One region of the Afipia carboxydohydrogena genome, then DNA from elsewhere that is predicted to be linked to it. Evidence: riboswitches for the same ligand, from Rfam matches in the RefSeq annotation. Region 1 holds a riboswitch; the other holds the start of a gene.

Evidence for each region. A riboswitch is a leader RNA that binds a small molecule or an ion and turns the genes downstream of it on or off. The one in region 1 is predicted to bind S-adenosylmethionine.
Region 2: it holds a riboswitch for S-adenosylmethionine, as region 1 does, so the genes downstream of both, metX (homoserine O-acetyltransferase MetX) here and AFIC_RS14880 (O-succinylhomoserine sulfhydrylase) in region 1, are expected to answer to the same signal.

What each region holds. Positions count from the first base shown of each region.
Region 1 is NZ_CP113162.1:3,069,244-3,073,655, reverse strand. Features, by position in the region: gene AFIC_RS14890 (SGNH/GDSL hydrolase family protein) at 1-504, shown strand, start outside; gene AFIC_RS14885 (SGNH/GDSL hydrolase family protein) at 507-1,442, shown strand; gene AFIC_RS14880 (O-succinylhomoserine sulfhydrylase) at 1,498-2,700, opposite strand; SAM riboswitch at 2,773-2,852, opposite strand; gene AFIC_RS14875 (2'-deoxycytidine 5'-triphosphate deaminase) at 2,915-4,057, shown strand; tRNA gene AFIC_RS14870 (tRNA-Gly) at 4,142-4,215, shown strand; gene AFIC_RS14865 (hypothetical protein) at 4,390-4,412, shown strand, end outside.
Region 2 is NZ_CP113162.1:725,153-729,564, reverse strand. Features, by position in the region: gene AFIC_RS03485 (TIGR02594 family protein) at 1-160, opposite strand, end outside; gene metW (methionine biosynthesis protein MetW) at 354-1,007, opposite strand; gene metX (homoserine O-acetyltransferase MetX) at 1,009-2,217, opposite strand; SAM riboswitch at 2,276-2,355, opposite strand; gene AFIC_RS03470 (chorismate mutase) at 2,495-3,343, shown strand; gene hisC (histidinol-phosphate transaminase) at 3,362-4,412, shown strand, end outside.

The DNA.
Region 1 (4,412 bases):
AGCAAGCTGCCCGGTATCGAGATCAGCGTCACGACCGACCTTCACCCCAAGGAGACCGCCGCCGATGTCGCCGGGAAGATCGAGAAGATCGTGGCCGAGCGCAAGCCGACGCTAGTGGTGTGGCAGACCGGCACCGTCGATGCGATGCGTTCGATCGACCCGGACGATTTTCGCGCCGCGCTCGATACCGGCCTGGCCGCTGTGCAGAAGGCGGATGCCGACGTCATCCTGATGAATCTGCAATACAGCCCGCGCATGGAAACGGTGCTGGCGGCGACCAACTACAACGATACGCTGCGCGTCGTGGCGCAGGAGCATGGTGCGCCGCTGTTCGATCGTTTTTCGATCATGCGCGCCTGGAGCGAGGCGGGAGACTTCGATCTGTTCGCGCAGGCCCACAGCATCGGCGTTGCCGCGCGGGTGCATGATTGCCTCGGGCGCGCGCTGTCCAAGCTCGTGATCGAGGCCGCGCATATCAACCCGGCCGAGCTCGGGGTGCGCTGACGATGCGGCAGCGCCATTGCAAATTGCTCGTGGCTGTAGGGCTGCTCGGTATCCTTGCGAGCGCGCCGTGTCCTGCCGCGGGCGAGACGCTCGCGCAGTCGGAGACGCCGATGGCGGCAACCGATGGGGCGCCTGCAAGGCGCAGCCTTCCCGGCAAGGCGATCGATGCCGCGAAAAATGCCGCGAGCCGGGCCGGCGATGTTCTGACCCGCATTCCGTGCCTGCCGCCGAAAGGCGCGGGGGCGGTCTCCGCCTCGCTGCCGCGCGTGGCGCGCAAGCTCAATGCGGGAGAGCCGATCACCATCGTGGCGCTGGGATCGTCGTCCACCGCGGGCTACGGTTCGACCGCATCGACCTACACCTATCCGAGCCGTCTGGCCGAACAGCTTCGGCGAAAATATCCGAGGGCGCGCATCAGCGTCATCAATCGCGGCATGGGCGGTCAGGAGGTGCGGCAGATGGTCGAGCGTCTGCAATCGAGCGTGCTCGATTCAAATCCGGATCTCGTGATCTGGCAGCTCGGCACCAATACGGTGGTGCGTGGTGAGGATAGTTCCGGCATCGCGGCGTTGGTCGAGTCTGGCATCACAAGGATACAGGCTAGGGGTGCCGACGTGGTGTTGATCGATCCGCAATACGTTCCCGCCGTGACCGCGAAGAAGGAAGGCGCGAACAAGATGGTGAAGCTGATCCGCGAAGTCGGGCGGCTGCGTCATGTCTCGGTCTTCCCGCGCTTCGAGGTGATGCGGCAATGGCATGAGGACGAGAAACTGCCGTTCGAGAGTTTCTCGATCTCCGACGGGTTGCACATGAACGATTGGGGATACGCTTGCTTCGCCCAGTTGCTCGGCGACACCATCATCAAATCGGTCGGGGAAGCCAAAGCCGAACCCGGCACCGAAAGGCCGGGAAGCGTCATGAGCTTCAGGCCGATGTGAGGGCATGAAAAAAGCCCGCCAGACGGCGGGCTTTTTGAATGGCGGCGCGCTTGCCTCAGACTTTTTCCAGCGCGCCCTGAACGTCCTCGATCAGATCGTCGACGTGTTCAAGGCCGACCGAGAAGCGGATAAAACCGTCGCCGATACCAAGCTCGGCACGTTCCTCCGGCGTCAGACGCTGATGCGTCGTGGTGGCGGGATGGGTGACGATGCTCTTGGAGTCGCCGAGATTGTTGGAAATGCGGGCGACCTGAAAACCGTTCAGGGCGCGGAATGCGCCTTCCTTGCCGCCCTTCACCTCGAAGCCGATCATCGTCGATCCCGCGCGCATCTGCTTCTTGATGACATCGGCCTGCGGATGGTCGGCGCGGCCGGGATAGATCAGCCGCGTCACTTTCGGATGCGTGGCGAGAAAGTCCGCGATCTTCGCGGCACTTTCGGTCTGCGCCTTGACGCGCACGCCGAGCGTCTCGAGTCCCTTCAACAGCACCCAGGCGTTGAACGGCGACATCGAGGGCCCGGTCTGGCGGAAGAAATTATGGATGTGCTCCATGATGAACTCTTGCGACGACAGGATGATGCCGCCGAGACAGCGGCCCTGACCGTCGATGTGCTTGGTCGCGGAATAGACCACCACATCGGCGCCGAGCGCGAGCGGGCTCTGGTAAAGAGGCGTCGCGAACACGTTGTCCACCACGAGACGCGCGCCGCCCTGATGGGCGATCTTCGCCACTTCCGCGATATCGACGACTTCGAGCGTGGGATTGGTCGGGCTCTCCAGAAACAACGTCTTGGTGTTGGGGCGCATCGCCTTGCGCCAGGCGTCGAGGTCGCGGCCATCCACCAGCGTGGAGGTGATGCCGTAGCGCGGCAGCAGCGTTTCGATGACGTAGCGGCACGAACCGAACAGCGCCCTTGCCGCGACGACATGATCTCCGGCCTGAAGCGGCGCGAGCATCGCGGTGGTCATCGCGGCCATGCCGGTCGCGGTGGCGCGCCCGGCTTCGGCGCCTTCAAGGGCTGCCATGCGGCGCTCGAACATCGCAACCGTGGGATTGGAGAATCGCGAATAGAGAAAGCCGGGCTTCTCGCCCTTGAAGCGGGCTTCGCATTCCTCCGCGCTCTCGTAGGTGAAACCCTGCGTCAGGAACAGCGATTCCGACATCTCGCCGAAATCCGAACGGATCGTTCCGGCGTGGACAAGGCGGGTTTCGGGGCGGTAACGGGATGAATTCAGATCGCTTTTTGTGTCGGACATGCGGACCTCCAATGGCGTCTTGCCTGGAAACAAGGCGCAAAAAACCGGCCTGGAAAAAATCCAACGGCCGGGGGCACAAGGTCCGCGGCCTGTTTAGCGACTTATTTTACGTGGCTGCAAGCCGGCCGGCCCAAATCACCACGGGATAAGTCCGAGGCTTAATCCGCACGGCTCTTTCCGTCAAGCAGCCCATCGGATAACGGGGTAAATGCCCATGCATAGCTCACTCCCGAGGGGACCGGATTTGGCCTTCTCTCTCCCCGCCAACGCCAACGGTATTCTGCCCGATCGCATGATCGCGGCCATGGAGGAGAGTGGCCTGATCCTGCCGGCGTTTCCGTTCGTGGAGAGCCAGATTCAGCCCGCGAGCCTCGACCTGCGGCTGGGTGAGGTGGCTTATCGCGTGCGCGCGAGCTTCCTGCCGGGGCCGGATGTCACGGTCGCCGAGCGCATCGACGAATTGAAGCTGCATGAGGTCGATCTTTCCGACGGCGCGGTGCTGGAGACCAACTGCGTCTACATCGTCCCTCTGCTGGAAAGCCTCGCGCTGCCGCAATCGATTCTGGCGTCGGCCAATCCGAAAAGTTCGACCGGGCGGCTCGATGTGTTCACCCGCGTGATCGCGGACGGCACGCGGCGCTTCGACATGATCGGCGCGGGCTATCACGGCCCGCTCTATGCCGAGATCAGCCCGAAGACATTTCCGGTGCTGCTGCGGCAGGGATCGCGGCTGTCGCAGATCCGTTTCCGCACCGGCGCGCCGCTCCTCGACAACGACGAACTCGAAGCGCTGCATCAGCGCGAGCCTCTCGTCGATTGCGATAACGCCGATCTGACCGGCGGCGTCGCGGTCAGTGTCGATCTGTCGGGAGAAGGCTCGGACGGTTTCGTCGGCTACCGCGCCAAGCGTCACACCGGCGTCGTCGATATCGACCGGCGCGGCGGTTACGCCGTCGACGATTTCTGGGAGCCGATCCGCGCCCGGCCGGACGGCAGCCTGATCCTCGATCCCGGCGAGTTCTACATTCTCGCCTCGAAAGAAGCCGTGCAGGTGCCGCCGAACTATGCCGCCGAAATGGTGCCGTTCGACCCGCTGGTCGGCGAATTTCGCGTGCACTATGCGGGCTTCTTCGATCCCGGTTTCGGCCATGCGGGCGCGGGAGGGCAGGGATCGCGCGCGGTGCTCGAGGTGCGCTCGCGCGAGGTGCCCTTCATTCTCGAACACGGCCAGATCGTCGGCCGTCTTGTTTATGAAAAGATGCTGGCGCCGCCGCAGACGCTGTACGGCACCCGCATCGCCTCGAACTATCAGGGCCAGGGGCTGAAGCTCTCCAAGCATTTCCGCGCGCCGGGCTGAAGGCGCGTTTGGTTAACGCGGCTCCGTCCCGCTGCCGTCAGGTTTGCAAAATCCGGACGGTTGGGCGATGGTGGAACGGACTTCGCGGGCGTAGTTCAATGGTAGAACGGCAGCTTCCCAAGCTGCATACGAGGGTTCGATTCCCTTCGCCCGCTCCATCTCCTCTTGCGTTCCATCCGTGACGCTTCGGCCACGCAGTTCCGCCGGAGTGCATCCGCCGTGCAACACCGCATCGAAATCATCCGCGCCTGAGAAGGGCGATCTGGACAAAGCTCCGGACTCGCAACACGCTGTCGATGCCTTGCTGACACAGCCGGGCGGGGGACGCGACGATGAGATTCGTGACCGGATTGTT
Region 2 (4,412 bases), 930 kb from region 1:
GATGCTTGTGGGCGTGATGCTGGCTGACGTGATGCCTGCCGTGATGGCGCGGACGCGCCTCAGCCGGATTGGTGATCGCCGCAACCGCAACCGCAACCGCAACCGTACACATGACACAGGCTGCGAGACGCAACGGCGAAAAAGTCGTGGATCGTTTCATTCTTCGAAGGTTCCTTTACGCAGACATTTCGCGCACGCAGCGCGAGATGGCGCGTAAGACCCCTTTCGATGTGGCGAGAAGACGGCACGATATGTCAGCGCATGACAGGTATTCGCCATGCGGGCAGACTGGGGGCACTTCCGGCCCTCACATCCGAAAGAATCGCGGAAATGCCCTATTTTGGCCGCTCAGATTAATTGCGCCGGGTGAGCAGAAACACCCCCTGCTCGCCGAACATATTCCAGAACCACCACGGCGCGTTGAGGCGCAGCGGCCTTCCGTAAAGGTCGAGCGCCACCGCGCGTTCCATCCTGACGTTGATCTCGTCGCACAACTGGACGAAATCCTTGATGGTGCAGAAGTGAATGTTCGGCGTGTCGTACCACGTCGCGGGCAGATTCTCGGTGCGCGGCATATGCCCGCCGACCAGCAATTGCAGCCGCATCCGCCAGTGACCGAAATTCGGAAACGAGACGATGGCGCGGCTGCCGATGCGCAAAAGATTTTCCAGCACCTTGCGCGGCTGCCGCGTCGCCTGCAACGTCTGCGACAGGATCACGTAATCGAACGAGTCGTCGGGATAACTGTCGAGGTCGGTGTCTGCGTCGCCCTGCACCACCGCGAGGCCCTTGGCGACGCAACTGTTGACGCCCTCGCGCGACAGTTCGATCCCGCGCCCGTCGACGCCGCGCGCTTCCAGCAATTGCAAGAGATCGCCCTCGCCGCAGCCGACGTCGAGCACCTTGGACCCCGGCGCGACCATTTCAGCGACCAGAAGATGATCGCCGCGAACGCCGTCGATCTTCGGGAGTTGCGCTGTCGGGCGGAAAAATTCAGGCGCGTTCATGTCAGCTCACAGTATTCAGGCCATGCGTGCTCGCGGCCGCTTCCAGAAAGGCGCGCGAGATCGCGAAGAATTCAGGCTCGTCGAGCAGGAATGCATCGTGCCCCTTGTCGGTGGTGATTTCGGCGAAGGAGACGCGCGCGCTGCTCGCGTTCAGCGCATGCACCACGGCGCGCGCCTCCGAACTCGGAAACAGCCAGTCGCTCGTGAACGAGATCACGCAGAAGCGCGTCCGCGTGCCGAGAAACGCCGCCGCCAGCACGCCGTTATGATCGGCGGCGATGTCGAAATAATCCATCGCGCGGGTGAGATAGAGATAGGAGTTGGCATCGAAGCGCTCGACGAACGACGAGCCCTGATGGCGCAGATAGCTTTCCACCTCGAAATCGGCGTCGAACGAAAAAGTCGGTTCGTCCCGGTCCTGCAAACGGCGACCGAACTTGCGATGCAGCGCCGCGTCAGACAAATACGTGATGTGCGCGGCCATGCGCGCGACGCCGAGGCCGCGTCGCGGATGCGTGCCGTGCTCGAAATATCGCCCCTGCCGCCAGTCCGGATCGGCCATCACCGCCTGACGGCCCAATTCATGGAAGGCGATGTTCTGCGCCGAATGCTTCGCGCCGCAGGCGATCGCCAGCGCCGCGAACACCCGTTGGGGATACGCGGTCGCCCATTGCAGCACCTGCATGCCGCCCATCGAGCCGCCGACCACCGCGAACAGTTTGGTGATGCCGAGATGATCAATCAGCATCGTCTGCGCGCGCACCATGTCGGGGATGGTGATGACCGGAAAATCCAGCCCCCACGGCTTGCCGGTGGCGGGATTGGTCGAGGACGGCCCGGTCGAGCCCATGCAGCCGCCGACGACATTCGAGCAGATCACGAAATAGCGGTCGGTATCGATCGGCTTGCCCGGCCCCACCAGCGTCTGCCACCAGCCGGGCTTGCCCGTGACCGGATGCGTGTTGAACACATGCTGGTCGCCGGTGAGCGCGTGGCAGATCAGGATCGCGTTGGAACGGTCGGCATTGAGCGTGCCGTAGCTTTGATAGGCGATCTGGAACGGCGAGAGATCGACGCCGCAATCGAGATGCAGCGGCTTGTCGGCGCCGAACACGACAGACGGCGACGACGGATGGTCCGCCTCGCGCGCGCGCTCCTCGCTGCGGGTGGGTTTTTTGCCGGCCGGTTGTCGGCTTGCAACGTCGGACATCGTCTCTCCCGGACCCTTCAGGCCCAAAAAAACCGGCCTGAACCAATTGTTCGGCCGGGATCACATGTCCCCGGCCTGTTTAGCGAATTCTTTAACGTGGCTGCAAGCCGGCCGGCTCAAATGACCACGGAACACAGGAAAAATAGTCCTGCGACCCTAGCCCGTCAAGACGCATCGGGCGGGTGCATGGCCGCCAACCGCCGTTAAGCATGAAGGTTTTCTTTGCTTTCGGGCACCGTCTTTCCTAATCAGAACCCCTGTCGCGAAAGCTGTCTGCATGCCCGATACACCTGCCCCCATTTCACTCCAGGATTTGCGCCACGAGATCGATACGATCGACGAGCAGGTGCACACGCTCTTGATGCGGCGCGGCGATATCATCGACCGCCTGATCCGCGTGAAGCAGACACAGGAGGTCGGCTCCGCGTTTCGCCCCGCGCGCGAGGCGGACATGATGCGCCGTCTCGTGACGCGGCATCACGGCATCCTGCCGCTCGACACCGTTGAGAGCATCTGGCGCGTCATCATCTCGACTTTCACTTACGTGCAGGCGCCGTTCTCCGTGCATGCCGACCTATCGTCGGGCGAAAGCGCCATGCGCGACAGCGCGCGCTTCCATTTCGGTTTCACGGTCCCGTTCCTCGCTCATTTCAACGCAGGCGCGGCCGTCGAGGCGGTCGCGAAATCGCGCGGCGATCTCGCTCTGGTCTCGGCCACATCGAGCCAGACGCCGTGGTGGAGCGCCCTCGAACAGCCGGGCGCGCCGAAGATCATCGCGCGGCTGCCGTTCGTCGAGCGCGCCGACCATCCGGCCGCGATGCCGGTCTTCGTCATCTCCCGTGTGGCGGACGATGCGCTGGTGACCGAGATCGAGACCTGGAGCCTGCATGTCAACGGCTGGAGCCCGGCCGCCGCCCGCGCCCTCTCGCCCTTGTCCGACGTGCTGGCGGTCGCGGACGCCGCATCGGGCACCGCCGCGCTGCTGGTGTCGGTCGCCCACACCGACGGCGTCGAAAAGATCATATCTGCCCTGACCGAGGCAGGCGCAGCCGTGCGGGCATCCGCTCTCGTCGGCGGCCACGCAACGCGCTATAGGGTGCCCACGGCCGGCACCGCCGCGCCCTGAATTTTTCTGGAGCCCACAATGTCCCGCCCCGTGCCGAAGCCCGGCATTCTCGATATCGCGCCTTACGTGCCCGGCAAGAGCGGCGCGGGCATGCATGGGCGCGTGTTCAAGCTGTCGGCGAACGAGGCGGCTTTGGGTCCCTCGCCGAAGGCGGTGGAGGCATTCAGCCGGACAGCCGCAGGGCTTGAGATTTATCCGGACGGCTCGGCGCGCCTCATGCGCGAGGCCATCGGCCGCGCGTTCGACATCGATCCCGCCAATGTCGTCTGCGGTGTCGGCTCGGGCGAATTGCTGCACACCATCGCCAACATCTATCTCGGCCCCGGCGACGAGGCGATCCACACCACGCACGGTTTCCTGCTCTATCCGATCGCGACCATGAGCAACGGCGCGACGAACGTCGTCGCGCCGGAGACAAACTTCACCGCCGACGTCGACGCGATTCTCAAAGCCGTCACCCCGCGCACGAAAATCGTCTGGCTCGCCAACCCGAACAATCCCACCGGCACCTATGTGACCGCCGCCGAAGTGCGGCGGCTGCGCAAAAATCTGCCGCCGCAAACGCTGCTGGTGCTGGATGCGGCCTATGCCGATTTCTGCTCGAACGCCGACTATGAAGCGGGCATCGAACTGGTGAAGGAAACCGACAACACCGTGATGGCGAGGACCTTCTCGAAGATCCACGGCCTCGCCGCCGTGCGCCTCGGCTTCATCTTCGGGCCCAGCCACCTGATCGACGTGGTCAACCGCGTGCGCGATCCGTTCAATTCGAACGGACCCGCGATGCAGGCAGCTATCGCCTCGCTCGCCGACACCGAGCACTACAAGGCGGCGCAGACGCACAATGAAAAATGGCGCGCATGGCTGACGGATGAAATCTCAAAGCTCGGCCTCACCGTGACGCCGAGTGCGGCGAATTTCATCCTGATCCACTTCCCGACCACGCTGGGCAAGACGGCGGCGGATGCCGACGCTTTCCTCACAAAGCGCGGGCTGATCCTGCGCGCGGTCGCGGCCTACAAGCTGCCGCAGGCGCTGCGGCTCAGCGTCGGCACCGAGGAACCCAACC